One region of the Salinispirillum marinum genome, then DNA from elsewhere that is predicted to be linked to it. Evidence: riboswitches for the same ligand, from Rfam matches in the RefSeq annotation. Region 1 holds a riboswitch; the other holds the start of a gene.
The links. Region 1 has a riboswitch for cobalamin ahead of ACFOSD_RS12965 (ribonucleoside-diphosphate reductase subunit alpha). Riboswitches for the same ligand answer to the same signal wherever they lie in the genome.
Positions count from the first base shown of each region.

Region 2: it holds a riboswitch for cobalamin, as region 1 does, so the genes downstream of both, ACFOSD_RS14375 (TonB-dependent receptor domain-containing protein) here and ACFOSD_RS12965 (ribonucleoside-diphosphate reductase subunit alpha) in region 1, are expected to answer to the same signal.

Region 1 covers NZ_JBHSAL010000002.1:1,243,138-1,258,474, reverse strand. The annotation lists gene siaA (biofilm regulation protein phosphatase SiaA) at 1-1,377, shown strand, start outside; gene ACFOSD_RS12975 (DUF1289 domain-containing protein) at 1,374-1,847, opposite strand; gene ACFOSD_RS12970 (ribonucleotide-diphosphate reductase subunit beta) at 1,838-3,040, opposite strand; gene ACFOSD_RS12965 (ribonucleoside-diphosphate reductase subunit alpha) at 3,472-6,315, opposite strand; cobalamin riboswitch at 6,421-6,664, opposite strand; gene ACFOSD_RS12960 (sigma-70 family RNA polymerase sigma factor) at 6,966-7,562, shown strand; gene ACFOSD_RS12955 (sigma-E factor negative regulatory protein) at 7,559-8,077, shown strand; gene ACFOSD_RS12950 (MucB/RseB C-terminal domain-containing protein) at 8,074-9,018, shown strand; gene ACFOSD_RS12945 (tetratricopeptide repeat protein) at 9,022-10,131, opposite strand; gene ACFOSD_RS12940 (D-2-hydroxyacid dehydrogenase family protein) at 10,182-11,147, opposite strand; gene ACFOSD_RS12935 (DMT family transporter) at 11,311-12,195, shown strand; gene ACFOSD_RS12930 (Mpo1 family 2-hydroxy fatty acid dioxygenase) at 12,192-12,665, opposite strand; gene ACFOSD_RS12925 (GGDEF domain-containing protein) at 12,724-14,457, opposite strand; tRNA gene ACFOSD_RS12920 (tRNA-Leu) at 14,777-14,863, shown strand; gene ACFOSD_RS12915 (tartrate dehydrogenase) at 14,921-15,337, opposite strand, start outside.
Region 2 covers NZ_JBHSAL010000005.1:184,354-199,690, forward strand. The annotation lists gene trhO (oxygen-dependent tRNA uridine(34) hydroxylase TrhO) at 1-860, opposite strand, end outside; gene ACFOSD_RS14320 (response regulator transcription factor) at 1,040-1,252, opposite strand; gene cysE (serine O-acetyltransferase) at 1,366-2,160, opposite strand; gene trmJ (tRNA (cytosine(32)/uridine(32)-2'-O)-methyltransferase TrmJ) at 2,153-2,899, opposite strand; gene ACFOSD_RS14335 (inositol monophosphatase family protein) at 2,990-3,763, shown strand; gene ACFOSD_RS14340 (patatin-like phospholipase family protein) at 3,797-4,894, shown strand; gene secF (protein translocase subunit SecF) at 5,053-6,012, opposite strand; gene secD (protein translocase subunit SecD) at 6,000-7,886, opposite strand; gene yajC (preprotein translocase subunit YajC) at 7,946-8,302, opposite strand; gene tgt (tRNA guanosine(34) transglycosylase Tgt) at 8,387-9,502, opposite strand; gene queA (tRNA preQ1(34) S-adenosylmethionine ribosyltransferase-isomerase QueA) at 9,517-10,557, opposite strand; gene ACFOSD_RS14370 (hypothetical protein) at 10,767-11,222, shown strand; gene ACFOSD_RS14375 (TonB-dependent receptor domain-containing protein) at 11,285-13,183, opposite strand; cobalamin riboswitch at 13,320-13,455, opposite strand; gene ACFOSD_RS14380 (DUF1800 family protein) at 13,723-15,337, shown strand, end outside.

The DNA.
Region 1 (15,337 bases):
GTTACCCCGATGATCATTGACCAGCAGGGCTTTGTGCAAGCCCATCCGAATCCAGAACTCATCGCCTTTGGTAGTTCCGTTGGCTTGGACACCAGCAACAAAACCCTACAGGCCATGCTCTCAACGGATGAGGCACGGATGGCCTTGGAAAGCGCTTTAACCAACAGTCGCGCGCAAGAAAATGTGGAATTATTGCCCGTCGTGTTAGACGGGCACTCGCAACTGCTGGCCATCGCCTATATGCCGGAATTGCGTTGGTATCTCGTCACCGCCGTTGACCTCAGTGTCGCCCAAACCATCAGTGGCTCGTGGTGGGTGAGCATTGTGATAGGGTTTGGGGTCATGCTGGTATTGCTCTTAATTATCATCGCTGTGGCTGTAGAGCGACTGTTGATACACCCGCTGAGTCATCTTCAAGCCTCAGCTACCCAGATCACCCAAGGGAATTATAACGTGGCCCTTCCAAAGGCCAGAAATGATGAAATAGGTGATCTCAGCCGAGCCTTTGGTGCCATGGTAAAACGGGTGCAAGACCACACGGCCGAACTTGAAGCACGCGTACAACAGCGAACGCAAGAGCTCGAAAACAGCAACCGGGAGATTGCTCAGTTCAATAAAATGGTGAATGACTCGATCGACTACGCCAGTCTCATTCAGCAAGCCATTTTGCCATTTGCCAAATTGAACGCCGTTCTAGGTGAACAGCAGTTTGTGTTGTGGCAGCCCCGAGACGTGGTAGGTGGCGACTTCTATTTCTTTCATGGTGATCAAGATGCCTATTTGATTGGCTTGGTGGATTGCGCCGGTCACGGCGTGCCGGGTGCGTTGATGACCATGTTGGCGCGCGCTGCGTTTGACCAGGCCGTACGTGATGATGGTATCGATGATCCTGCCGCCGTTTTGCACGACACCGATGAAGCATTACGCAACATGTTGCAGGACCTTGACCTCCCGCGCGCCCTAGCTACGAACATGGATGCTGGATTGCTGTACGTGAATGTTAAAGAGAAAGCCGCGCGTTATGCTGGGGCAAAGATTCAACTTTATATGCATTCCGCGCAAGGCGTTGAGGAGATCAAAGGCGCTCGTCGAGCTCTGGTGGCACGAAAACCAGGAGATTATGCCAACACCGATATACAACTGCCCAACCCTGCCACCTTCTATTTAACGTCAGACGGCTACCTAGACCAAGCCGGTGGTGACTTAGGTTATGGTATGGGATCAAGCGGATTTAAAGACATCATTGCTCAGCATAGTCACTTGTCTCTCCCAGAACAGGGACAAGCCGTGCTGGACGCTTTGTCCGCGTATCAGGGTGATTATCCACAACGTGATGATATTTGTGTGCTGGGTATCCGATTAAAAACGGCTGATTAGCCCGAAATTTGATTGGATTCGAACAAGCGAGCATCCAACAAGGAATCGCGCCAAGTTCGCCAAACATGCCGTAGCGTTAAGTGCTGATGCTGAGGAAACAGGCGAACGCCATAAGCTTCAATCTGCACAATTTTGCTCGCGCCCACATGCAGGAGTTGAATCCAAGCCTCGACGGCGAAACGGGGTTCTGGTGGGCAGTTGATGTATTTTTTCCATTGCTGAAGCAGCAACTTTTCGTCGACTAACTCGAAGTAATCCGTAAAACTGCGCTCCAAGACACCTTGGCGGACTGACAATCTCTTGGTCAGCACTTCATTTGAGAACATCGACCACTGCGCAATGTCGTCGAGGGTGCGAAAGCACCCCCGGCAAACAGTGTCGCCTACAGTGACACTGCAAATCCCTATGCAGGGGCTGGCCCCGGCGGGTGACAAGGCAAGGGCGGGCTTGGCCTGTTGTACTATTCCCACGTCAGTGCGCCGCCCACTTGGTACTCGGTGACTCGGGTTTCAAAGAAGTTCTTCTCCTTCTTCAAGTCCATGATCTCGGCCATCCACGGGAAGGGGTTCTTTGCGCCGGGATACGCTTCTGCCAGTCCTAATTGCTGTAAACGGCGATTGCTGATGTAGCGCAGGTACTCGCCCATTTGTTCTGCGTTCATCCCCAGTACACCGCGTGGCATGGTGTCTTGTGCGTAGGCGTATTCTAATTCGTAGCCTTCCATGATCATGCGGGTGGCCTCTTGCTGCATGGCGTCGTCCCAGAGTAGCGGGTTTTCTGCTTTGATCTGGTTGATGACGTCGATGCCGAAATTCACGTGCATGGACTCGTCGCGCAAAATGTACTGAAACTGCTCGGCTACCCCGGTCATTTTGTTGCGGCGGCCCATACTGAGTATTTGCGTGAAACCGCAGTAGAAGAAGATGCCTTCCAGCACGCAGTAAAAAGCAATCAGGTTACGCAGCAATTCACGGTCGTTTTCAGTCGTGCCGGTGTTGAACGTTGGGTCGCCCAGCTTTTGTGTGTACGTCAGACCCCAAGCGGCCTTTTTGGCCACGCTGGGTACTTCGCGGTACATGTTGAAGATTTCGCCCTCATCCATTGCCAGCGTTTCAATGCAGTATTGGTAGGCGTGGGTGTGTATGGCTTCTTCAAATGCTTGGCGCAGAAGGTACTGGCGGCACTCGGGATTGGTGATCAGCCGATAAATAGCGAGCACGAGGTTATTGGCCACAAGGCTGTCGGCGGTGGAGAAGAAACCGAGATTGCGTTTTACAATGGTGCGCTCGTCGGCGGTGAGGCCGTTCTCGCTTTTCCACAGCTGAATGTCGGCGCTCATGTTGATTTCTTGTGGCATCCAGTGGTTGGCGCAACCCGCAAGATACTTCTGCCACGCCCATTCGTATTTGAACGGTACGAGCTGGTTAAGGTCAGCCCGGCAATTGATCATCCGCTTGTCGTCGACTTGGACGCGACCGGCATTCATTTCAAGTTCTTCCAAGCCAGCGGCGACATCCAGTGCGGCCAGTTCAGCTTCCACTTGCGCTTGCAAATTAACATCAGCGGCAGGCGCGGGTTCAGCAGCAGGCTCAACGGCTTTGGCCTTCGTCGGCGCTTGCACCTCCACCTGAGTTTCGTCTTCTAATGCATCCCAATTCAACATACATATCCCCTTAATTGCTCCGATGAGGCTGCTTGCTGAACCGTGTCTAAGTCTTAGGGACGCTGTAAATACATCCCTGTAAGCTCGACAAGCGCATCCATGCGCTTGAACGCCCTGCGACTCAGACACGGTTCAGCAAACAACCTCATCTGCCCCCGAACATATGGGAGCCTGATTTAGTAATGAAGGCTATTCGAGGCTTTGCTCGCCTATAGCCGTGGTGGCGATCTGGTGTTCGAGCTTGGGGGAAGGGTGGAGCGGACGTGCAAGCGCAAGGATGCGCTTGACGAGCCCCCATGGACAAAAACGCCTGGAGCGTTTTTGCATGAACGAAGTGAACCCGACGGGTCAGGTGCATGGATGCACCTGATAATCGGTTTACGGCGTTCCGTGTAACCCTTCCCCCAAGCTCGAATACCTATGGCAATGATCTATTGGCAAGCCTCGCAATCCGGGTCGTCAATAGAGCAGGCGCTCGGTACGGGCGCTGCCACCGATGCGGTAACCTGTGGTGCTTGCTGCGTGGTTTGCACGGCATTCAGCTCGCCTTGCGCCACGGTGGATTTCTCCGCACTGGTCGCTCCCATCGCCCGTAGGTAATAGGTCGTTTTCAGACCCAGCAACCACGCCATTTTGTAGGTCACATCCAGCTTCTTGCCGTCGGCCTCAGCGATGTACAGGTTCAGCGACTGCGCCTGATCCAACCACTTCTGGCGGCGACTGCCCGCCTCAACCAACCAGCGAGGTGACATCTCAAAACTGGTCGCGAAACGTGCTTTCAGTTCAGCCGGAATACGGTCGATCTTCTGCACGCTGCCGTTGTAGTACTTCAGGTCGTTCACCATCACATCGTCCCACAGGCCTTCTGCCTTCAACGCATTGACCAACCACGGGTTGATCACCGTGAACTCACCGGACAGATTCGACTTCACATAAAGGTTTTGATAGGTCGGCTCTATAGATGCCGATACCCCGATGATGTTGGCGATGGTGGCCGTTGGCGCAATCGCCATCACGTTGGAATTGCGCATGCCTTGCTGTTTGATTTTCTCGCGCAGCGGTGCCCAATTCAGCGTTTGCGACGTGCTTTGCTTCAGGTAGTCATTGCCGCGTGCTGCGCCCAGCAACTGAATAGAATCGATAGGAAGAATACCCTGATCCCACAATGAACCCTTGTACGTCTCGTATTGGCCGCGCTCCGCTGCCAGGTCACTGGATGCTTCCAACGCGAAATAGCTGATCTGCTCCATCGTCTGGTCGGCGAAGTCCACAGCAGCATCCGAGCTGTAAGAAATACCGGCTTTGTACAGCGCATCCTGAAAGCCCATCAAACCTAACCCAACAGGGCGGTGACGGCTGTTCGAACGCTGCGCTTGCGGCACGGCGTAGTAGTTGATGTCGATGACGTTATCCAGCATGCGTACCGCCGTGCGGACGGTACGGCGAAGCTTCTCAGTATCCATGCTGCCATCGGCGTTGATGTGCTGCACCAGATTCACCGAACCCAAGTTGCAGACCGCAATTTCATCCGGGCTGGTGTTCAGTGTTATTTCTGTACACAGGTTTGAGCTGTGCACCACGCCGACATGCTGCTGCGGCGAACGCAGGTTGCAGGCGTCTTTGAAGGTGATCCAAGGGTGGCCTGTTTCAAACAGCATGCTCAGCATCTTGCGCCACATCACCTTGGCGGGCAGACGCTTGAACAGCTTCAGTTCGCCGCTGGCGGTTTGCCGCTCGTATTCTTCATAGCGGGTTTTGAACGCCAAACCGGTGAGGTCGTGCAAATCTGGCACGTCGCTGGGTGAGAACAGCGTCCAGTCTTTGTCTTCGAATACCCGCTCCATAAACAAATCGGGAATCCAATGCGCGGTATTCATGTCGTGCGCACGGCGGCGGTCGTCACCGGTGTTCTTGCGCAGTTCTAAGAACTCTTCAATATCGAGGTGCCAGGTTTCCAAGTACGCACAGACTGCGCCCTTGCGTTTGCCGCCTTGGTTCACAGCTACCGCCGTGTCATTCACCACTTTCAAGAAGGGCACAACACCTTGGCTTTCGCCGTTGGTGCCTTTGATGTGCGCGCCCAACGCCCGCACTGGCGTCCAGTCGTTGCCCAAACCGCCTGCCCATTTGCTGAGCAGCGCGTTGTCTTTGATGGCGCTGTAAATGCCTTCCAAGTCGTCAGGTACGGTGGTCAGGTAGCAGGAACTCAACTGCGGACGGCGTGTACCGGCGTTGAACAATGTCGGCGTGGACGTCATGTAGTCGAGGCGCGACAGCACTTCATAGAATTCTATGGCGCGCGCGTTGCGATCGTCTTCTTTAATGGCGAGGCCCATGGCAACGCGCATGTAGAAGATCTGCGGCAACTCGAAACGAATCTTGCCACTGTGAATGAAGTAGCGGTCGTACAGCGTTTGCAGGCCCAAGAATTGGAACTGGAAATCACGTTCGGGTATCAGAGCCGCGCCCAGTTTTTCTAGGTCAAATTCGGCCAGGTCAGGCGCCAGCAGCTCTAATTCGATGCCTTTGGCGATATAAGCGGGCAGGGCTTTGGCGTACAGAGTTTCCATGTCGCGGGCGCTGGCTTGTTCGGCAATGCCCAGAAAACCCAGTGCCTCGGCGCGGAGCTGTTCGAGCAAGAGGCGAGCACAGACTTGGCTGTAGTTGGGCTCTTTCTCTACATAGGCGCGGGCGGTCATGATGGCTGCGGGTACGATGTCTTTGTAGTCGACGCCTTGGTATAGGTTCTTCAAGGCTTCGCGCTCAATGCCTTCGGGGTCCACATCAGCAAGGCCACTGCAGGCTTCACGAATAAGACCACGGAACCACGACAAATCCAGCGGTTGCTGCTGGCCGTTGCGTGTTACCAACAGTGGCGTGCCCGCGTTCGCGTCTAGGCGGCCACCAGCGTGGTCACGACTTTGCGCGTGTTTTTCACGGTACAGCACATAGGCACGCGCCACGGTGTGCTCGCCCAAACGCATCAGGCTGAGTTCCACTTGGTCTTGAATATCTTCGATATGAACGGCGCCACCCGAGGGTAAGCGACGCTCGATGACCATAACCACGTCATCGACGATGCGTTGAATTTGTTCGCGCACACGGTTACTGCTCAGGCCATGTTCGCCTTCGGTGGCGATAAAGGCCTTGCTGACGGCAATGCGGATTTTGTCGGGATCAAACGGTACGCGATCGTTTTGGCGTTTGATGATGGAGTAACGACTATAAGCCGAAGTAGGCTCAGCCGTTGGGGCGTCTTGCATTTGCGTACTCATGTTCTGCTCCTTCGCGTTAGCTTTCGGGAACAGAAACAGGCATGAGCAGCCGTGGAGTGCGTTAAACGCACAAAGGCATTTCACCCTGACCTCTATTCGCGAAAGGTGGTGATGTATGCTCAGGCCGGTCTTCGGACTTGGGGGCACGATGCACAGAATTTGCCTATGTGCATCACCTTGGGCGACGGCTTCCCACTTCTACGTCTCTGTAAAAGCAGTGCTTTGCGATCATGTAATGAAACATGATCGGTCACCCTCGTTCCCCCTCACCGCTGCGCGTCAGTTCCGGAGTTTCACCGGATTCCCGCTTAGCACGTCAATGCAGTTATCCACAGTTCATTGTGTATAGGTTGTGCGTAACCTGTACACAGGCTGGGTACTACATATTGAGGTGAACCTGAGTTGAAAGCACTATATAGAGTGTTTTGCGGGGAGTAAAGTGCGGGGTGATGTAAACGTAAATGGGTTAGGCTTCGACGGTTCATGGGCTGCGTTGCTGGAACTTTTTGCGTTTACCGCTGTCTCAGGCTACAAGACCCAATAGAGAGCATGTTATGGTGAGCACCTTGGCGTTTGGCGTCGCGGATTCCGCCCCTCTAAGCTTGACGACGGCCCAACATAGATTGCCTCATGAACAGGAAACGCATCGGGTGACAGAACAAACCGATAAGGACTTAGATGCCATCTTGGTACGCCGAGTGCAGCGGGGCGATCGTCGTGCATACGATTTCTTAGTGGTGAAATACCAGCATAAGGTGGCGGCATTGATTCGTCGTTACGCGCGTGATCCGCAAGATGTTGCCGATCTGTCGCAGGATACGTTTGTGCGCGCTTATCAGGCACTTGGCTCATTTCGCGGCGACAGTGCCTTTTATTCCTGGCTCTATCGCATCGCCGTCAATACCGCTTTGAGTCATGTCGGTGGCAACAAAAAATCCTGGAATGAAAGTGAATTAGGGTACGACCAGCCGCTGCAAGATTTGGTCGATGGCCAGCAGAGCAGCCATGGACCGGAAGAAGAACAAGCCGCCAGCGAATTGCACACCATCGTGCGTGCCGCAATGGCGGAAATTCCGGCGGATATGGCACAAGCCTTACGCCATCGTGAATGGGATGGCATGAGTTATGAAGCCATTGCTGAGGCCATGCATGTACCCGTCGGCACCGTCAGATCACGCATTTTTAGAGCCCGCGAAGCGGTAGAGCAACGTATCCGCGCGTGGCAAGCCGGAGGGCAAGAACAATGAATAAAGAACCTAAGTTCGAACAACTATCGGCTTGGATGGATGATGAGCTGGATGAACTCCGGCTGCATCGCCTGTTGGAACAAGCCAAAACTGATCCGAGTGTACTCGAAGACTGGGCGCAGATGCACCAAAGCGCCGCGGCCCGCCGAGGCTTGCCGGTGGTCGATGTGCTGGCCAGAGTAAACGCCACGCTTGATCAACAAGAAGCTGATGAACAGGAAATGCGACGCCAGCGTCGGGTGCAATGGCAGTACGAACGCCGCGGCATGGTATGGGGTGCGTTAGCCGCCAGCGTGGTGCTTTCCGTGGTTACGGTGATTTGGCGGCCTGTTGGAACACCCGCGTCTACACCCGATACCGTAATAGCGTCTGTGGTAGACGCATCAGTTGACCCGCGTGTGGCAGCCCAATTGCACGCCTACTGGAACGTGCACGCGCAGTATGCCACCTATCAACCGGGGATGCGGTGGGAAGAAATGCCGTCCACCCTGCCCTCGAAAATGGATCAACTATGATGCGTCGAGTGCTTGGCTTTCTTCTCCTTGTTGGACTCAGTGCGGCCAGTGTCGGCCAGACCCGAATCACCGATGTGATGGCGTGGGCCGACGGTTGGCTGAACTCGACCCGCAGCCAAAACTATACCGGTGTGTTGAGCATCAGCGGCGACAGCGGCATGTACACCTATCGTTTATGGCATAAGTATACGGACGGACAGGAAGAAGAGCGGCTACGCCGTTTAGATGGGCCGCTGTTAGAGGTGGTGCGTGTCGGCGATAGCGTCACCTGTTTGCATGGACCAGGTGCCGATGTGCCTGCTGATCATGCTTTGCCGGCATCGCCCTTTGCCCAGTTATTGCATTTGGAATGGATGCGTGTGGCGGAACACTATGCCGTGTGGTCTGTGCGCACGGAGCGGGTTGCCGGACGCCCGGCGCAATTGTTTGAGTTACGGCCGCAGCACGATGCGGAGGTGTATCGGCATCGCCTATGGCTGGATGAGGAAACCGAGGTGCTACTGAAATATCAGATTATCGGTTTGGACGATGCGGTATTAAGTGAAGCACGTTTTACCGATATCGAATTCGGGATTGTTGAATTGCCGCCGCAATTTGGTTCGACGTTCCCAAATAGCTTTTGGCATCAGTATCGTCCACAGTCTATACAGTCTACCGTGGATGCCGCCCAGATATGGCAGGCCGGTTACATGCCAGAAGGCTTTACCTTGCGGGTGGAAGAAGCGCGTGGGGAGGGGTGGTATCAAATGTGGAGCGATGGCGTCGTGAAACTGTCAGTAATGGTTGACCCTATTATGAACAACATGCCCATGAACACCAGCGAACGGCGCGGCGCGAATGCACTGGTGGCACAAGTGCATGGCCCCTGGCAAGTGGTGTTGATTGGCGCAATACCTGAACGTACGGCGCAGCGCATTGCGACAGAGATTGAGTGGCGTTGAGCGTTAAAACCTTGGAATCATTTGGGTTAGGAATCGAGCGTTATAAGAGGTGCTGTATCTGGCAGCTTTCAAGTATTGACCTTGTGCCATGTAAGTCTCGGTAAGGGCTTTATCGATGAACAACAGCCAGAAATGCGTGTCCCTTGGGGCTTGAAGAAAGATATTTCGGGCTTCCAAATTCAACATTTGAGCTTGTTCCCATTCAGCCCTTTCCTTATGAACAGATGCTAGATAATGAAGATAAACGCCGCGTTCGGGGTCTAATGAGCCGTAATGATGTTCGCGCAACAGGGCTGCATGATGCCAATACTGGGCGGCTTCATCTAACATTGACCGTTGGCGATAATAATTCGCAAGGATCTGATAGGTTGCCTCAACTTCATCGGTTCTTAATGGAATATTATTTTCATAAGCCTCTATTGCACGTTCAAAGCTTTCAATGGCTTCATCATTTTCTTTTAAAGCCAGCAAATTCTGCCCGCGTAGAAAGTACATAAAGCGCACATTGGGATTATGCGGCCCGAGCTCGGCTAAAAAGTATGGAAACCATTCATTCAAGTGCTGAAGACTTAACTCATGCTCTTCCACGTCTCGTAAGCGTCGCGCTAGCGCGAGATACGCTTGCGCAGTTTCTAAATTGGGCTCAGTTTGGATTTTTTCGAGCCAGGTGATGGAAGCTTGATTGTATTGAACGGCAGACAGGGCATCGCCATGCTTATCTGCAGCTATGGCTTGTAAATAGGCGAATCTATAGGCATGGTGTTCTGATACAACAGTTCCATCAGGGTTCTCATTGGCTGCAATGCCTTGCTGTAAATATTGCTGCATTAAAGGCACGTTGTCCCAGTAGACAGCGATGCTCGCTTGCGTATCCAAAACGTCGAGTAAATGAATACGGTTGACATCCGGGTTGCGCTTTAGGGTGTCTAGGGCTCGATTAAAAACCTCATGAGCTTGTCTATAATCTTCATCATTCGCCAGAATCGTACCCTGTTCATAGAGCGCCTCGAATGAGTCATTGGCAGGCTGCGAGTAAACGGCGAGGGGGAAAATCGCGCACAATAAATGCACCAATAAACTACGCAAAATCCTTTCTCCTTCGCTGGTTTTCATCCTTCGTGGATGCCATCGCATGTTCACTGACACGCACTAAAAAAGCAATATCAATCCAGCGCCTCAGGGTTCAACACATGCGACCGCTCACCGGTGAAGAATTTCACTACATTGTCGAATGCGGTGCGGATATACAGGTCGTAACCGGCTTGCTCAACATAACCTAAATGCGGGGTGCACAGTACGTCTGTGCGCTGCAATAGCGGGTGGTTAGGGTCATAAATGGGTTCTTGCTCAAACACATCGAGCGCGGCAAATCCGGGCGTGCCCGCATCCAATGCTTTAATCAGTGCCTCGGGGGCAACCAACTCGGCTCGGCTGGTATTCACAAACATGGCACTGGTCTTCATGGTCAGTAAGTCATGCAGCGTTATATTGCCTTGTGTCGCTGGGACCAAGCGCTGATGTACGGTAAGAATGTCGGACGTGGCAAAAAATTCGGCCCGCGAGGTTGGCACGTCAAACCCCTGTTCACGGGCTTCCTGCTGGGCACGCGCGCTGCCCCATACTTGAACGTTCATCTCAAACGCTTGGGCATACCGGGCGATTCGTTTACCGATTTTCCCAAAGCCCAGTATACCCAACGATTGGCCCGCAACGGCGCGACCGATATTCACTTGCCAGTGCCCCTTAGCAATCGCATTCACCGCCGGAACCAACTGTCGTTGTGCCGCCATGATCAATAACCAGGTTAATTCCGCGGGCGCGATGGGCGAACCTACGCCTTCTACCACGGCAACACCGGCCGCTGTACAGGCATCAAGATCAATATGCGGCGCAATTTTGCCGGTTTGGCTGATCAGCTTCAGTTGGGGTGTCCGGCGCAAAAATGCGGTGTCAATGACGGTACGTTCGCGGATTAGTATCAGCGCTTCGGCAGTACTCAGGGTGACGTCGACATGCTCCGCTTTGGATAAGTCTCCGATGACCTCTGTGGAATATCCTTCGGTGGAAAACAAAAAGGGAAGTTGGCGGGTTGCCTGTTGGTAGTCGTCTGGAATAACCACATGCCGCATATCAATAATCCTTGCTGAACAGGAAACCCGATTATGCCTGTTCGATTTTAGAATGCTACCTACAGAATCGGGCACAATGCCGCCTAGGGAAAGGGCATGCGCGGTTTAGGGTATTCCGTTACAGTCTCTGCTCCACGTCACTTCCATCAGGTACTGCTGTTTTATGCTGTCTAACGCCATCAAAGCTGATCTTTATTTGTTGCTGGTTACCTTCATTGCAGCGCTTGGGTGGGTGCTGTCGCGGGAGGCATTGGCGGCCATGACGCCCTTATTTTTTATGGGGGTTCGTTTTACCGGCGCTGGTCTTATTTTGGCGCTTTTGGGCGGGAATGCATTAATGCGGCTTTCGCGGCAGGACTGGTATCGAGGACTCCTGACGGGCAGCGTTAATGCGCTTGCGATGGCGTGTTGGATTATAGGTTTGTCGCTGACTGAAAACCTCGGTATCGCCGCCTTCTTGAACAGCTTGGGCGTGGTGTTTATTCCCGTTGTTGCACGACTCTTTTTTCATGCGTCCATTACGGTCAGTACCTGGGTAGCGGTAGCCGTGGCGCTCATTGGCTTGGTGTTGCTACGGGTGGAAGGTGGGTTCGCATTAGCGCCCTCGGATGTGTTTTTTTTGTTGTCGGCGTTAATTTTCTCGGTGCAATTTAACTTGAACAGCCGGTTTGTAAAACGCATTCCGGCTTTGCCATTAACGGCTATACAGCTATTTGTGACCGGTGTTTTTTGCACATTGTTGTCTTGGTGGCTTGAACCCTCACCGACGAGAGTCGGTGGCAGCATTATCGCCATTGTCCTAACCAGCATCCTGTTCGCGACCTGCTTCCGCTTTTGGTTGCAGGTAAAGGCGCAGAGCTTGTCCACAGTCGGTCATGCGGCGGTGATTCTGACCTTGGAGCCGATATGGACCAGTTTGGTGGGTGTTTGGATCTACAGCGAAGGAATGAGCGCTCTGCAGGTCTTAGGTTGTATGTTCATATTCTGCGGGTTGTTAATCAGCCGTTGGCGGGTACTGTTTTGTCGGCCACTGCCCGTGACAGGCTAATATTTCCAACCTAACTTGCGAAACAAGAACGCCATGACCCACGCCGGGCCGATCATCAAAAACTGGATGTCTTTAAAGAACGATGGCCGCTTGCCTTCGATGTTGTGTCCGACAAATTGGAAGATCCATAACACCACGAATACGACCACAGCGGTGATCAACAAGCCCATCGTACCTATGGCGCTTTCTATGCCGTAGGCGATCAGATAGCACAGCACCGTGATGGCGACCATGCCTACGGTAAGCGGGATAGATAGGCGAACATAAAAACCAACAATAATAAGCAACGCCAGTGTCGACCAGTTCAGCCAGGCCAGTTCAGCCATAAAGGCCGGTGTCGGGATGGTCCATAGCAACGCAACAATGCTCCAGTAAATGCCCGGCACGGCAAACCAATGAATGAGTTTGTTGGTGGGGTTTTGGTGGCTGGTGCCGTATTCGGCCAGCCAGTTGCTAATGGTTCGGCTCATGCTGTTGGCTCTTATTGTTGGTTTTATGGGGCTTTGCGCGCTCACTTCTGACCGCAGGTTAACTCTGCCATTCCGCCCGCGCAATCCCTTCACCACGCATTTGTTTGGCCTGATGTTTTACTTTCGCAAGCGACGACGTTAACGCATCCAAATTTGCCGGCATGGGTTTTTGCACATTAATCACCCCAATGGACAGCGTAGGCAGGCTGAAAACCCGGTATTCACCGTGTCGATCAATGGCTTGATAGGGCTTGGGATCAAACCCGGCGTCGAGCACAATTCGGCGCACCGCTTCGCGGTAGAGTTGCTGTAGTAGGCGTAATTGTGGGAGCGGGTCGTTGTGGGTAGAGACCACCACGAAATCATCTCCGCCAATATGACCCAAGAACTGACCCCGGCCACGCAGACGTTCTTTCAACAACTGCGACAACTGCAGGATCAATTCGTCACCTAACGAATAACCGAAGGTATCGTTAAACGGCTTGAAGTGGTCAATGTCGACGTAGGCCAATAAAAACGGCTGTTGGTGTTTGATCAACTCAGCCAAATGCTCATTGGTGGGCACATTGCCTGGCATATGCGTTAACGGATTGGCGTGCCGTGCCGAACGCAGTTTGATGTCGGTCAGTTTGCGCAACAAGTCGCGCGTATTGCCTACACCCAAATATTGGCCGTCGTCATCTTGCACAATAAAATACTGCCGCGCCATTAAATCATCTTCGTTGGTGACCATTTGGCTCAGAGCGGACAAACCGGTGTGTCGGTTCACAATCAGCGCATGGGGTGCTAGAAATTTGAACACCGGCTTGTGCGAAAACAGTTCTCGGCCATAAGGCTTGGAAAACATTTCATAAATACGTGAGCGCTGGATAAACCCACTGGGTTTACCATTACTGACCACAGGGAAGGCATGTGCTTCGGGTTCACGTTCCAAGCGCAACCAGACTTCACCCAGTTCCGCATAAGGATCAACCGGGCGCACCCAATGGGCTAAGTCTTCCGCCAGGTGAAGGTCATGGATGGTGCGCTGCTGCGCCAATTGATACAACGGATGGCTGTTCTCCACCGGTTGTTCATCCGGGCGGGCCAATACATAGCCTTGTACGTATTGCACCCCGTAGTCCTGCAAGAGCTCTAATTCTTCTTCGGTCTCAACACCTTCGACAATCAACGTTGTACGCAGTTGATCGCATAAATGAATGATGGAACGAGCAAAGGCTTGCTTAACCGGATCGTATTTGATGCCTTGCACGAAGTGTTTATCCAATTTCACATAATCGGGCTGGATTTCAGACCACAAGCGCAGCCCGTTGTACCCGGCTCCGAGGTCGTCGATGGCGGTTTGAAACCCCATGCGGCGATAGTGTTCCAAGGCTTGCTTTAACACAACGTAGTCTTCGGTGAGGTACTTTTCGGTCAATTCGATCACGATGTGATCGGGCGTCAATCCTGTGCCACGCAACATTTCCAGTGTTCGGCCTTTGGGATAATGCTGATCCACGAAGGCATGCGGATTACTGTTCAAAAATAATTTGCCCTGAAAACCGCGCTCGGTGAAACGCCGCATGGACAGCGCACGACATTGCAACTCCATCTGCGGCAGCAGATCAAACTCTTCGGCATAGGCAAATAAATCCAGCGGAGATTCCCAGTCAGTACCCGCCGGGCCACGAGAAAGCCCTTCATAGCCCAGAATTTCGCCATGAATGACATCCACAATAGGTTGGAAAACGGAGCGGATGCCGCTGTCTATAATGCGTTCAATATCCGTTGCTGTGGGTTTAGCTGCCATCGTTTCCTTGGATCTCCTTTGTCGCGCAGGGTTGAACCATCTTTGTTGGTTGGACGACGAACGTCGTTCTTGCACCTGTTCATTGACGGTGATGAACGACGGTAGGGATGAACCGTGTCGCTCGTCGACAGTAACAAGATTTAGATTAGCGGCTAATGCGGCAGAGTGACAGTAGATTTTTGAATGCTTCATAGACAGCTGACTTATGTAGAAAGAGGCTCGCCACAACAGTAAAGAAAATTTGTTGCAGTGATATGGCAAAGGATGATGCAAAGTCATTGACACTAAAGGGTTTTCTTGTAAAATGCGCAGCCACAACGCCAGAGTGGTGAAATTGGTAGACACGACGGACTCAAAATCCGTTGCCCTTAAAAGCGTGCCGGTTCGAGTCCGGCCTCTGGTACCAAACACTGAAAAAACCCGACCGTAAAACGTCGGGTTTTTTTATGCCCAGCGATGTCTGTTAAACGGCGTTGGTAATGCTCTCCGCAATCGCCTTGCCTAACCCTTCGGTGTTTCCGCTCCCGCCCAAGTCCGGAGTTAAAACGGATTGATCGCCTTGCGCCAGCACATATTCAATGGCGTTCACGATGGCGTCCCCAGCGGCTTTATGGCCTAAGTGATCCAACATTAAAGCGCCCGACCAAATTTGGCCTATGGGGTTGGCAATGCCTTTTCCAGCAATGTCGGGTGCACTGCCATGTACCGGTTCGAACATGCTGGGGAAGTTACCTTCCGGGTTGATGTTGGCAGAGGGTGCTATGCCAATGGTGCCTGTGCAGGCCGGGCCGAGGTCAGACAAAATGTCGCCAAACAAGTTACTGGCGACGACAACGTCGAACCAATCAGGGTGCATCACAAATTGGGCGGTAAGAATGTC
Region 2 (15,337 bases), on a different contig from region 1:
TAACGCCGCCGCTGCTCCGGAGTATGCTTGTCATAGCAATGCGGACATTCTACCCCACGCACAAAATGCGGACTAGCGCGGTCATCGGCCGATAAGGGCGCGCGGCATCCAGCGCATAATTGGTAGTCACCGGGTAACAGCGCGTGGTTCACGGTCACCCGATTATCAAACACAAAACACTCGCCTTGCCAAAGCGACTCCCGCTCCGGCACCTCTTCCAAATACTTTAGAATGCCGCCCTGTAAATGGTACACCTCGTCAAATCCCTGCTCTTTTAAATACGCCGTACTCTTCTCACAGCGAATACCGCCGGTACAAAACATGGCGACTTTCTTGTGTTTCAGAGGGTCCAGATGGGTTTTTACGTAGTCAGGGAACTCACGGAAGCTTTCGGTTTTAGGATTGATCGCCCCTTTAAATGTACCGATACCGACCTCGTAATCATTCCGGGTGTCAATGAGCAAGACTTCAGGATCCGAAATCAACGCGTTCCATTCTTTCGGCTGCACGTAGGTTCCGACCACACGCTGGGGATCAATACCCTCAACGCCCAGAGTTACGATCTCTTTCTTCAATTTAACTTTGGTGCGGTAGAACGGCTGGTTGTCGGACAGTGATTCTTTGTAATCAATCCCCTGAAACGCCGGGCGCTCGGCAAACCAACCTTGCAGTGCGTCAATGGCTGCACGCGAACCGGCTACGGTGCCATTGATGCCTTCCGTGGCCAGCAACAGGGTTCCACGAATACCGTTCGCCTCCATAAAATCCAGCAACGGCTGACGATACTGTGTGTGTTCGATTAGTGTTACAAATTTATACAATGCGCAGACCACGATCTGCGGCTTATCTTGCTCGGCCATATCATACATTCCTCTAGCGAACCGGAGCGTAAGTCCGGAGCTACAAACTGTCGGTAAAAGCGGGGGCGGTATAGTAACTGACCCAAGGCACATAAAAAAGGTCGCCCGAAGACGACCATATAGTGTCACGGGTCGCCTCGTGATGTCTTGAAAGTCACAGATCGTATAACTCGATGTTGCTATTGCAGAGTTTTCAACCGGAGAGCGGATGTCCGCTGGACCAGTTTAGCCATAAGCTCAAACCGATTACTGACGCCATAACGCCTGTACAGTTGGCGACAGTGGTACTTCACGGTATGGGAGGAAATGTCCAACATCTGTGCGATGTCGTCGTTGGCGTAACCGCCTTGCAGAGCAATAAGGACCTGCTCTTGTCGAGGTGAGAGTTGCATTGTTTTGCTTCCTTGTGTCCAATTTAACAGGTTGTGATGGCGCACCACTCATCACTGATCCTTCGGTACGCCAAGCTCAACGTCGTCATGTTAGTATGAAATGCGACGTATGACTACAACTTAGGGGAATTATCCGGACAGGCTTTCTGAGCTTCCGCGACCACTTCAAAGTCGTGATCATCCAACTCTGGTATCTCTTGATTTTTAAAGCTTTTATCCAAACGCTGCAACGTGCCGCACATACCATTCATGCGCTCGTCCACGGCGTGCATGTGGTCTAATAAGGCTCTTATGGCCTGCGCAATAGGGTCGGGCATATCGGAAACCCCGTACGCATCAAAGCCTATTTTTTCGGCGATGGCTTGTCGTTTGTGCTCTGGGTCAATTGCATGGCTCGGACCCTTGATTACCCGACCGGGCACACCCACCACGGTGGCTCCGGCAGGTACAGCTTTGGTCACCACGGAATTCGACCCGATACGTGCATTGGCTCCGACCGTAAAAGGCCCCAGTACTTTTGCGCCTGCACCCACCACCACGCCATCTTCCAGCGTCGGGTGACGCTTGCCTTTCTGCCAAGACGTGCCACCCAAGGTGACCCCCTGATAAATGGTCACATCGTCACCGATCTCTGCCGTCTCACCAATTACAATACCCATACCATGATCAATGAAGAATCGCCGCCCGATGGTTGCACCCGGATGAATCTCAATGCCAGTGACCCAACGGGCAAAGGTCGAGAGAAACCGCGCCAGCCACTTGAATTTCAGTTGCCATAGTTTGTGCGCCAAACGATGGAACATCACCGCATGCAGGCCCGGATAGGTGGTCAGAACTTCAAAGGTATTGCGCGCTGCTGGATCGCGGTCGAATACACTGGCAATGTCTTCCCGCACGGTCTTAAACATGGTCGCCTCGTTTCAGGGTTTTTTGCGTTTGACTGACAATGCCCCGCAAAATATTCAATTCGGTGGGCTCTGGCTGACCGCGCATATAAAAGCGGCGCAACTTCAACATGAGCTGACGTAGGTTATTGGGGTCGGCAAAGTCAATATCAACCAACATTGCTTGCAGGTGCAGAAAAAAACCTTCGAGATCCTCCGCTTTAGCCCTCGGCCGCGCCTCTACCTCTAACGCCTCGACAGCCATGGTCGCCATGCGCAATTCGTACGCAATCACCTGCACCGCCGCCGCAATATTGAGTGAGCTGTAATCCGGATTGGCGGGAATGTGCACATGATAGTGACAGCGCGCCAACTCCTCATTCGTGAGGCCGCTGCGCTCTCGACCGAAGAGAATTGCGACATCGTCGTCGGCATCCACACTGGCCAAGGTTTGCGGCAGCTCGCGCGGGGTCAACATGGGCCACGGCAAAGCGCGATCACGGGCGCTGGTACCGACCACCAACGAGCAACCCGCTAAGGCATCGTCCAAGGTGTTAACCACGTGCATTTGTTGCAACACGTCATCCGCCCCGGAGGCGCGTGCTAACGCTTCTTCTGTCAACGGGTCCTGCTGCGGATTTACCGCCACCAACCGTGTTAGCCCCATCGTTTTCATGGCCCGAGCCGCCGCGCCTAAATTGGCGGACAGTGAGGTTTCCACCATCACCATTCGTACGCGTGACCAATGAGACGAACTGAGCAAAGTTACTCTCCCTTAGCGTTGGTTTTCTGTTAGAATTCGCGGTTCTGTGCTTTTTAACATTCTCAATTATACAGGGGCTGAACAGCTACCATGCATCCTACTCTTAATATTGCATTAAGAGCAGCCCATGCTGCTTCTGAAAAACTGGTTTACACACGTGAACACTGGGCTACTCTAACCGAAGAAGCGGGCAGCGTCGATGCCACGCTGCAAGGCCTGCACGTAGGGGCTGCCAAGCGCGCTTTTACGGTATTGCACAACGCCCACCCCACCCATACCGTGACCTGCCAGCAAACGGGAACCTTTGAGGTTCGTGACGCTGAGCCTGATATTCATTGGGATGTGGACGTTCTGCTTGGCCAAACCAATTACACCCGAGGTCTACCAGGCTGCGGCGTATTGATTACGCAATGGCACAAAAAACGTATGGAACACGCGTGTTTAGTGTTCCCGTTTTTGAATTTGGAAATCATGGTATCGCGTGGCCGTGGCTTGCAAGTCAATGGCCGTCGAGTGCGTACCCAACAAGTCGACCGCTTGGCGCGCGCTTTTTTTGGTGGCGACATGCGGCAACCGGAAACCTTCGTGCAATTGTCTGCTGCCTGTGCGGAAACACGCATCAGCGGCTGTGCTTTGTTGGATATCGCGGATATGGCAGCGGGCAAGCTCGACGTGGTGGTGCTTAATGGACTCTCGGCGTTGGAGATGGCGACGGCACAATTGCTGGCGACCGAAGCGGGCGCAGTAACCGGAAACTTATCCGGCGCACCCTTGACCGGTAACCATGGCCACTTAGTCAGCGCGAACCCCCGGCTATTTAAAGCCACCGTTCAAGCCCTGCGCGAGAACGCCCAACAGGCGTAAGCCCAACAGGCATTCATCACAGGAGCCGAACGGATGCATGCACTGCAAATTGTTGCTGGTCAACGCGCCTATCAGCGTATTCGCGAGCGTGGCTTGCGAGCGACTGATGTACGCGCCGTTTTAGGGGCCTCTGGCGGCCCTAAATGGTTTGTTTTAAGCCATTTAGACCGTGAGTTGGCGCGCAGCTTCCTACCGCAGAATACGCGCAACATTCAATTGGTTGGATCTTCCATTGGTGCTTGGCGCATGGCATGTCATGCGGCCGCCGACCCGGTGGGGGCGCTAAAACGACTGGAAGAGGCGTATCTGCAGCAGCGCTTTGCCAAGGGCGCATCACCACAACACGTATCCGCCCAGTGTGAAGCCATGCTGCTTGAGGTGTTGGGTGATGAGTACAGCATGCAAGCCAATCGGCCGCTGAACATCATCACGGCGCGCTGCAAAGGCGCCACCGCTGACGAACGTCGCTTACGTCAAGCGCTGGCGTTCGCCTGGGTAGCCACCGGCAATTTGGCCTCCCGCAAGACCCTGCGCTGGCACTTCGACCGACACATTGTACAAAGTGAACCCGGCACGCTGCCCGTTGATCATTTCAGTGACTTCCACACCACCGTCAGCAAGTTAACGCACAGTAATGTGCTACCGGCGCTGATGGCATCGGGTGCCATCCCGTTGGCTTTAGCCGGTGTGGAAAATATTCCCGGTTGTTCGGCCGGCGTGTACCGCGATGGCGGCATGGTGGACTACCATTTCGACCTGCCCTTCAACACGCCCGATGGTGTGGTGCTCTATCCCCACTTTGCCCCGATGTTAAAACCGGGCTGGTTCGATAAGTCGTTGCATTGGCGCAAAGTGAATGAACAGCACTATCAAGATGTTGTGTTGATTACGCCATCGCCTGAGTTCATTGAGAAATTGCCACACGGTAAGCTACCGGATCGAAGGGATTTTCAACGGATGACGGATCAAGATCGAATGGCCTATTGGCGTAAAGCGGTTTCATCCGGTGAACGCTTGGCCGAAGAATTCCATGACTGGGTGGCCCGTGGGGCAACCGGCTCCATTGTCATGCCCTTTAAGCCGGAGCACTATGCACGCCTTGGCACATCGATACAAAAGAAAGCCAGCTAAATAAAAAGGGGCCAGCCAAAAGGGATTTTAAAGCCCCTTAGGCGAAAAGCTGGCGCGGCAAAAAAGTTCGAGAACGCGCAGTTTACTTCAGTAATCGAGCAGTTTGAGAACTTTTTTAACAACGCCCCAGATTGAGAAAGAGGGTCTTTAAAACCCTTTTACTCTTTTAGCCAATCCGGCACATCCTCTTCCGTCTCGACCTCTTTCTTTTCGGGTCGCATCATATCGGCTTTCGACAAATTCATCTGCGCCAGCACGGCGGCTGAGATATACACCGATGAATACGTACCCACCACAATACCAATCAACAACGCCAAGCTGAACATGCGAATCAGCTCACCGCCAAAGACCAGTAAGGCAACCAGTACCAAAGCCGTCGTACCCGATGTCACCATGGTTCGCCCAAGGGTTTGAGTCAAGGACAGGTCCACAATGTACAGCGTATCATCGCGCCGGACACTGCGGAAATTCTCCCGAATCCGATCCGCCACCACGATACTGTCGTTCAATGAATAACCGACCACCGCCAGAACCGCAGCCAGTACCGTCAGGTCAAAATTCAACTGAAAGAACGAAAACACACCGACCACAATGATCACGTCGTGAATCAACGCCACCACCGCGCCCACCGCGAACTTATATTGAAAGCGTAACGCGACATAGACCATCACCACAGCCAGGGCAAGAATCATCCCCAAGCCACCTTTGTCACGAAGCTCTTCACCAACCGCGGGTCCGACAAACTCACTGCGGCGCAAGGACACATCGCTGCTGGTTTCAGCCTGCATCAAGGCCAGAATTTGATCACCCAACTGCGGGTTATCGTCCACACGCAACCGAATCATCACTTCGCGTTCAGTGCCAAAATATTGCACACGAGCTTCTTCAAAACCTTCGCGGGCCAGCACCTCACGGACCTGGTTCAAATCTGCCGGTTCACTGTAGCCCAACTCCACCAAGGTACCACCGGTAAAGTCCAGACCAAAATTCAGCCCTTGGACAACCAAGGAACCGACGGAAGCCAGCATCAACAGCCCGGAAAACGCCAAGGCCAACATGCGCTTGGACATGAAAGGAATGACTTTCATGGCATTATTTTTCTCGGCTACTTCTGCCATGACCAGACCTCCCAAATAGGTACCGATTTCAATGTACGGCCACCGTAGAACAAATTGACCAAACTGCGTGTTACCACAATAGCGGTGAACATAGACGTTAGAATGCCTACCGACAGGGTGACGGCAAATCCTTTAACCGCGCCGGTACCGACCGCAAATAAAATAACGGCAACAATCAACGTGGTCAGGTTCGCATCAAAAATGGTGGTAAAGGCACGATCAAAGCCTGCCGAGATGGCCGACTGCGGCGACTCACCATTGTTCAGCTCTTCACGTATCCGCGAGAAAATCAGTACGTTGGCATCCACCGCCATACCGATGGTCAGTACAATACCGGCAATACCGGGCAAGGTCAGAGTTGCACCCAATAACGACATAATGGCCACAATCAAGACCACGTTGACGCTGAGCGCGAGATTCGCCAATAAACCAAAGGTGCGATACCACAGCACCATGAACACCACGACGCCCAGCAAACCGATAATAACGGATGTGACACCCAAGCGTATGTTGTCGGCGCCCAAGCTCGGCCCAATGGTACGTTCTTCAACGAAGTACATAGGTGCGGCCAATGCCCCGGCGCGCAGCAACAGCGCGAGCTCGGCAGCCTCAGCAGGGGACCGCATGCCGGTAATACGGAACGATGGCCCAAAAGCACTTTGAATGGTGGCCAAGCTGATTACGCTACGCTCTTCGACATTTTCATACTCAGCTATCCGCTCTCCGTTAACGGTGCGGTAACTGGTCACAGTTTTGTATTCGATGAACAGGGCACCCATGCGCTGGCCCACGTTGTTACGCGTCACCCGCATCATATTCGTACCACCGGAGCTGTTTAAGCTCACCGATACTTGCGGCAATCCGTTTTCGTCGTAGTCGGCACGCGCGTTGGTCACGTTGGTACCCGTTACAATCACATCGGTGCTCAAATCCGCAAAGGGTGCACCACCGGCGTTGTCACGCGTCGGGAAGCGCTGCACTTCTAATGGCGAAGCACCGGGCCGAGCTTCAAGACGGAACTCCAGCTCTGCCGCCGTGCCCAGTACCCGTTTTGCGGTCGCCGTGTCTTGCACGCCCGGCAACTCTACGACAATGCGATCACGCCCTTGGCGCTGCACCAAAGGCTCGGCAACACCCAACTCATTGACACGGCTGCTCAGCGTGGTGAGGTTTTGCTCAATGGCATAGTCTTCGAATTCAATAATCCGCGCATCCGACAGGGTCATACGCAGCTGGAACAACGCACCACTGGTGCTGGTACTGCGCTCGAATTCGGGAAAATTCTGCCGAATGTAATTTTCTCCGGCGGTGCGATCTTCGGTGGTACGGAAGCTGGCCACCACAGCCCTATCACCGTCAACATTGACGGCGGCATAACGGATGTTTTCGTCACGGAACTGGCGACGCAACGCGGCTTCATAATCGTCCAAGCGGTCGGCGATATAGGTTGGCATATCGACTTCCATTAGGAAGTGTACGCCGCCGCTCAAGTCAAGCCCCAAACTGAGGGGGCGGGCGCCCATGGCTTTAAGCCAGCCCGGCGTTGTATCCGCACGGTTGAGGGCGGCAATGTAGTCATCGCCCAACGCTTGCTGAACTAAGGACCGAGCCACTAATTGATCTTCGGCATTGGCTAAACGGATCAATAAACCCGTGCTGTCGTTGCGCTCGGCTAGGCGCACGGGAATTTGCGCATCCTCAAGGGTTCTCAATGCACGCTCTTCTACACTCGTAGTAACGGCGGCATTGGCGGATGACGCGGTGATTTGTACGGCATAATCGGCGCGGTACAGATTAGGCAAACTGTAGAGTATCCCCAACGCCACCACGACGGCGACGAGGCAATATTTCCAGAGTGGGTATCGGTTGAGCATCGGACGATCCTATGAAAAAACAAGGCCCGGGATATCCGGGCCACGTATGAGGCGGGGGCTTAAAGTTGCTTTAAGGTGCCTTTAACCAAGGTCGCAGCGACCGCACTGCGTTGGAATTTCAATTCAACGCCTTCGGCTACTTCAGCCACCACAAAGTCGTCGCTGACTTTGGTGATCTTACCGGCCAAGCCGCCCACGGTAACAATTTCGTCGCCTTTGCTCAGGCTTTCCATCAACGCTTTATGCTCTTTTTGCTTCTTCGCTTGCGGACGCCACAGCAAAAAGTAAAAAATCAGTACAAACAGACCCAGCATAATAAAAGAAGGGATTGGGCTGGGTGAACCTGCCGCTGCGGCCATGGCGGTGCCCGGTACTGCTAAGGCCAACATCGCTACCACTGTCAATAACGTTTTCATGCATATACTCCTAATGATTAAGTCTTGCCCTGCAATTCACCTGTATTTGGGCAAATCGCGGAAATTAAACCCTACCTAGGGCAATTACCCCAAAGTAGGCGGTATCTGGCCCCGTTTAGCGTAGAACTCAGAGACAAAGGCCGACAAAGTACCCGATTCAATTGCCTGACGCAAACCCGCCATCAAGCGTTGGTAGTAGCGCAGGTTGTGAATCGTATTCAACTGCGCGCCAAGCATTTCTTTGCATTTATCCAAATGATGCAGATAACTGCGCGAAAAATTCTTACAGGTGTAGCAGTCGCACTCCGGGTCCAACGGCCCGGTGTCGTGCCGATGCACGGCGTTGCGAATTTTCACCACACCTTCAGTGGTGAATAAATGGCCGTTGCGAGCGTTGCGCGTGGGCATAACGCAGTCAAACATATCCACGCCGCGCAGCACTGACTCGACCAAGTCTTCCGGTGTACCCACACCCATCAAGTATCTTGGCTTATCAGCGGGCATCTCATGCGTAATGCCATCCAACACATGCATCATTTCATCTTTCGGTTCACCCACTGACAAGCCACCAATGGCATACCCATCAAAGCCAATCCCGGTCAGCCCGGCCAGCGACCGTTGGCGTAACTCGGTGTACATACCGCCCTGAATAATGCCAAATAAGGCGGCGGGGTTATCGCCATGCGCATCTTTGCTGCGTTGGGCCCAGCGCAGTGACAACTCCATCGACTTGCGTGCTTCATCCTGCGTCGCCGGATAGGGCGTGCACTCATCAAAAATCATCACAATGTCGGAGCCCAGTTCACGCTGCACTTGCATGGCCTTTTCCGGCGTCAATTCTACCCGAGCACCGTCCACGGGTGACTTAAACACCACACCTTTTTCGCTGATTTTGCGCATCTCACCCAAACTGAACACCTGAAAGCCACCGCTATCGGTCAGAATAGGTCCTTGCCAGCCGTTAAAGTCGTGTAGATCGCCATGTTCCTGAATGACGGCCGTTCCCGGCCGCAGCATCAAATGGAACGTATTACCAAGAATGATCTGGGCGCCGGTTTCCACGATATCACGCGGCAGCATCCCCTTGACCGTGCCATAGGTGCCAACCGGCATAAAACATGGGGTTTCAACTTGACCACGCGGAAAATCCAAGGTGCCGCGTCGTGCTTTGCCGTCGGTTTTGTGCAGAGTGAAATTCATAAAGCATTCGCGGCTCACGGCGTAATCTCCTGCGTGCGGGTGATGAACATGGCATCCCCGTAACTGAAAAATCGGTAACGTTCGGCAATGGCAGCGGCATAGGCTGCCATGATGTGTTCTTTACCGGCCAAGGCGCTGACCAACATCAATAGCGTCGATTGCGGCAAATGGAAATTGGTGATCAAGGCATCCACCACCTGATATTGATAACCAGGGTAGATAAAGATACTGGAATCGCCTTGAAACGGTTGTATTTCGCCCGATTGCGCTGCACTTTCCAAGCTGCGCACACAGGTGGTGCCCACCGCCACCACACGACCTCCACGCGCTTTACACGCCCGCACCGCCGCCACCGTGTCTGCCCCGACCTCAATATATTCGGCGTGCATCACATGGTCTTCGACCTTATCTACCTTAACCGGTTGGAAAGTCCCCGCCCCGACATGCAAGGTCACAAAGGTTTGTTCAATGCCCTTGTCACGCAATGCTTGCAATAACGGCTCATCAAAATGCAAACCCGCTGTGGGTGCTGCAACGGCACCTTCCACTTGCGCATAAACCGTCTGGTAGCGTTCCCGGTCGGACTGTTGATCTTCCCGGTCAATGTATGGCGGCAAAGGGATATGGCCTTGTTGGTGCAAGACAGACAGCCAATTTAATCCCGGCGCCAAGCACAGCTCAAACAAGGCTTCACGCCGCCCTGTTACCTGTACTTCTCCGCCCTGCTCCAACAACAATGCCGAGCCAGGTTTGGGCGAACGACTGGAACGAACATGCGCCAACGCCGATCGGTCGTCTATCATGCGCTCAATGAGTATCTCAACCTTACCGCCGCTGACCTTCTGACCAAACAGACGAGCAGGAATCACACGGGTATTGTTCAGCACCAACAAATCACCCGGTTGGAGGATATCCAATACCTCACGGAATTGTCCGTGCTTCATGGCACCGGTCGTACCGTCGAGCTGCAACAATCGGCTGCCAGTCCGTTCTGGGGTGGGAAAACGTGCTATGAGTTCATTGGGCAAATCAAAATCAAAATCCGCAACGCGCATGCCTAGGCTACCGGCTGTTTTAGGGGCCGCCTAGTTTACCCATTGCGCGCACGCAATGCATCTTTCATCCGCTTGTCATGCTGTTCACGTATCAAGTGCGATGTGCCACAATTGTCGCACCAACGAGCAATTCCCCATTGCGCCATGACGCGCCATAGGGTCTACTCATTACGCACTTGCGAACAACCAAGCAATACAGGAATCACTCGATGAAGAAATTATTAATCGCCATGCTCGCTCTGAGCCTCACCGCGGCAGCCCACGCGCAGGTCAATATTCGCACCAATCAAGCCTCTACCGGCGTGATGGTTGGTTCTTATGGTGGCGGAATCGGTGGTATTTTCAGCTATACCGCCCCGATTCAAGCCGATGGCCTGCGCCGCAGTGGTTTAGGCTTGCTCTTGGATGGTGAATTAGGCGGTGGCGTTAGCGACAGCAACTTCACCATGGCAGCGGACATCGGCCTCAACCTAGCCTTCTTTTTAAACAGCTCGAACTACCTCTATGGCGGCCTCGGCTTGGGCGCGCAAATTTTGCCCGGCTCCGACTTTGGTGTATCCGGCGAGATCGGCTATCGCTTTAACGTCAACCGCACTGTGTTGTTCGTTGAAGGCGGTCAGCACCCGGGCAGTAGTTCTTATTTGGGTGTTGGGATGCGGTTCTAAGGCCACAAACCCTAGCTCGACCAAGCACACCTTATCTGAGGCTTGGTCGAGCTGTTCAGCGACTAAAACCGATAATCTAACCGTATCAAACCATTCCGTCCGTCACCCGGAAAGTAGGCGCCCCAACTGGCGGCTGACAAAAAGTAGGCTTGATCCAGTACGTTGTTCACTCTGGCCATCACACTAAGGTCGGCAGCCACAGGCAATTGATAATTCACACTGGCATCCACCAACGCATAGCCGTCCAGCGGCGCACTGGCATTGGCGTTGTCGCCCGAGAGAAATTGCTCACCACGATAGCGAACATCGGTTACCAACGACAATCCACTGATGGGGCGAACACCGAACTGCGCGGCAGCAAACCACTCTGGCACTCCCGGAATCGTTTTGCCGTCGTTAGCGCCCTCAGAAAATGTCGCTCTAACGTAATCCGCACTCAACCTTGTCCACAAAGCATGCGTCCATTCTTCTTGCCAGTGCGCATGCGCACCGATACGCGTCGACGCCGCTCCGTTGACATTCGCTCCTGAGAAACTGCCCGGACCATTGGCCGTTGAGTCAAAGAATATTTCGTCTTCTAACGTTAAATGAAAGACCTGAATTTCAAGGTCACGGTAGGCAGTGCGCCACGCCAAAGCGGCTTCTATGGACTGCCCCGTTTGTGGCTTGAGGCCAAGAACACTGACATCGGTATAGGCCTGCTCATCCACTTTTGCGAAGCGAAAATTTTGCGCCCAATCCACACTCGCCAGAAACTCACCACGCTGCCACTCTGCACCCAGCGCCAACGCCACCGCTTCTTGCGATAAGGACTCACCAGTCGGGTACATCGCGGAGTCCGTCAGCTCTTCATCCGTAAGCGCATAACGCGCCCCACCTGAAATGGTGATCGAAGGTGTTACCGCTACGCTAGTATCTATGTAACCCGCATATTGCCACTGTTCCATGGTTCTATCATTAAAGCTGTATTCCAGATCTGCTCGAATCAGATCCGCGCCGAACGTGGCATTTACGAATGAAAAAGCACTGGGCTGCCAACGGACACGCGGATTAGCACCCAGAGTTTGCCGGGAGAATTCGCTGTCAGAGGAGAAAATGAAGGCCTCATACTGATTATCACGATAAAAAACATCGAGTTCGGTTGATAGTGCCGCACTGCTCGACCACGTCGTATTCAAACGGTGCGACCAGGTTCTATTCTGTTGCCATTCATCCGGCGTCGTCGCTTGCGACGGGTCATCATCTACCTGCGCTAATGACAACGCACCCGCATAGCGAACCGTACTGTCCGTATACTCGCTGCGCCAACGCAGCGTTGCCGCATCGGATTTCCATGCTAGCTCGGAGAAAGCCATCAAGTTCTCACGTCCACTGTTGTCTCGAAAACCGGTGTATTGATCGTACTCTGCGCCCACCGACACATCTACGTCAGAAGCAATCTGCAATGGCACTTGTACAGAGCCACTCAATTGCCCGTCTTCCCGCAGCCAGGTCGATAAACGGATGGTATCCGGTGATGTCGTAATGATATTGATGGCACCCGCGACCGCTTGATCACCGTAAATCACACCGCCGCTGGAACGTATAACCTCTATTCGTTCAACATTCTGCAAGGACAACCCCGACAAATGTATGGCGGATGTATCGTTTTGATTGATTTTTTGGCCATCCACCATCACCAACAGATTACTACTGCCAGGAGCCACGCCACGCATACCGAATTGTACTTCACCACCGGTACTGGCGCTGTACAACGCGCCGCTACCCGCCAAAGCCGATTCAACAGAGGTATAACCTTGCTGGCGCAAACGCTCACCGTCGAGCACCGTTACACCGGTTGGCGCGCTTTCCCAAACAACAGGAAAGCGTGTGGCGGTGACCACCAGCGGGTTTAAAGTTGAAACATCTTGCGCAAGAACAGCTGAGCACAGCAGCCCTGAAGAGAGAACTAAATAACGCATGAAAGATTCCTTGAACTCAAGAATACGAGTTAAAGGCAGGCACGAGAGAAAGCAGGCAGAACACAGAACAGGTTCCGCATAGAATTTCACTCACCAACGATAGCCCACCGCTTCGTGGCAAATACCTGAAATGTTCGGTCTCCGGGCTGAGAGGCAGAGTGCATCAACACTCACCAGATATAACCTTCCCACATTAACATGCAGTGGCCTGTACTATATCTGTATCCTCAATTACCGTTGCGGGGGCAGCACCAGACTTTCACTGGTTTCCCTTGGGCTGTTCCAATGTCGTTGTAAAACGTCGATTGCAACTCGCCCTAACAATCAGGCATTGACATAGGCGGGGAGTATAGCGGCAGGACTAGGACATGAACAGCGGGAATTCTGGCCAAAATCCTTGACGCGACAAAGATATGGCGTAGCTTTCGAAAAATTACGTCAAAATATCATCTTTTTTTATGTTTTCATTCTAAAAACGTAACATTCTTAGCCCTGCATTGCTTCTATAATGAATCCATATTGTTTCTAAGGGTAAGGACATGACTTGGCGTTGGTATCAACTTTTGGCCTCAGGCTGCTGCGCGCTGGCGATGGGCTGTATGCCGGAAAAGCCCACTAAAGTGACGGACACAAGTTATCCGGATTTAGCACCGGCCTCCCAGAGTCTCAATGGGGCAGAGCTTGCCGCCACCCAGCCTGCCTTGACTGGCCTCGAAGCCATATCGGATACGCTGTGGGATGAACATGCCGTCAAACGTGTACTGCAGGTGTTCGCTTTTGGTGGCGGGCACACCAGCGACGCCCAAATCCGCACATGGGCCAACATGTCCCCAAAAGCCGCTATTGCCGAAATCTTGTACGCTGGCGAACATCATCCTCTGCTATCGCCTATTGAAGACCACCGCCACATTGGACCTACCGGAACCCTGCAGGGAATGAGCGATTATTGGGGTGGAAATCACCCAGCCAACCCATTGCGCAATGTGCAAACGCGTTATCGACTGGAAGGCAATGATGCTTGGGGCTCGCCGACTCGCCTCTGGATCCAAGCCACCCAAGCACGTGGCTTAAATCCCGTACGCCAAAAACTGGGTCTTTATTTAACGAACTACCATATGGCGGTCAGCCGCAATGCCAACGTGAACAACTGGCAAACGGTACAGTACTACGACGATTTAATGAATGCCGTAGCCGCCGGAAAAACCTTCGATGAACTGATCACGATCGCAGCCAGCAGTGCCGCCGTAGCGGTACAGTACAATCACCAATGGAATGGTGCCTGGCAAGACGGCCAAGGCGTCTGGCACTTTTGGGGTAACGAAAACTTTGCGCGCGAATACTTCCAACTGTATTTCGGTATCTTAACCAGCGGCCCGAATCCACAAACGCCGGATAACTTCACGTCTGAATACCATGAGACGACCAGCATCAAAAATATGGCTCGGCTATTAACCGGCATGCGCACAAACGGTGCTTGGAATGAACCTGCCAGCAGGACACTATCTTTCAACCAAGATAGCCACCACACTGCGGATTTGGAAATTCTTGGACACACCATCTCCGGCCAGACAGCCAGCGAAAAACTCCATCAGCTGGGCCCTCTCGCTATCCAACATCCGCAGAGTCTGCGCAATCTGCCCATCATGATTGTGCAATGGCTAGCCGACGACGAAATTCTCAACAAGGATGATGCCCAAGATCGTATTCGTACTTATTGGGCGTCACTGGTTAATCAAGATAAGCATGATCTCATCACCTTTTTGCGTGGCTACGCCATCAGCACCGACTTCCACTCACCCGAGCGAATCAAATACTTTAATGTGTTCGACCGCACCCTCAGCGTCGCCAACAGCATTGTACTCACCAACGACGATATCTGGACGGCGCCCAATGGCTACCGCCTGTATGACTTGGACTGGGAATTTTGGAATCACGGCTTCCAAGTCTTTGAACCGCACCACAATGTCTTTGGTGGACAAACGGGATTGGATGCCTACAAAAACAGCGACTATTTCATGCGCATTTTCAATTTCGTGGTGGAAAACAGTTGGCGCTGGGCGCGTGCCGAATACGAAGTGAACGGTAGCCGCGTATGGTACAAAGACTGGCGGCCAGTCCTGCCCGAACCCGCCAGCAACGCAGGTTACACCACCG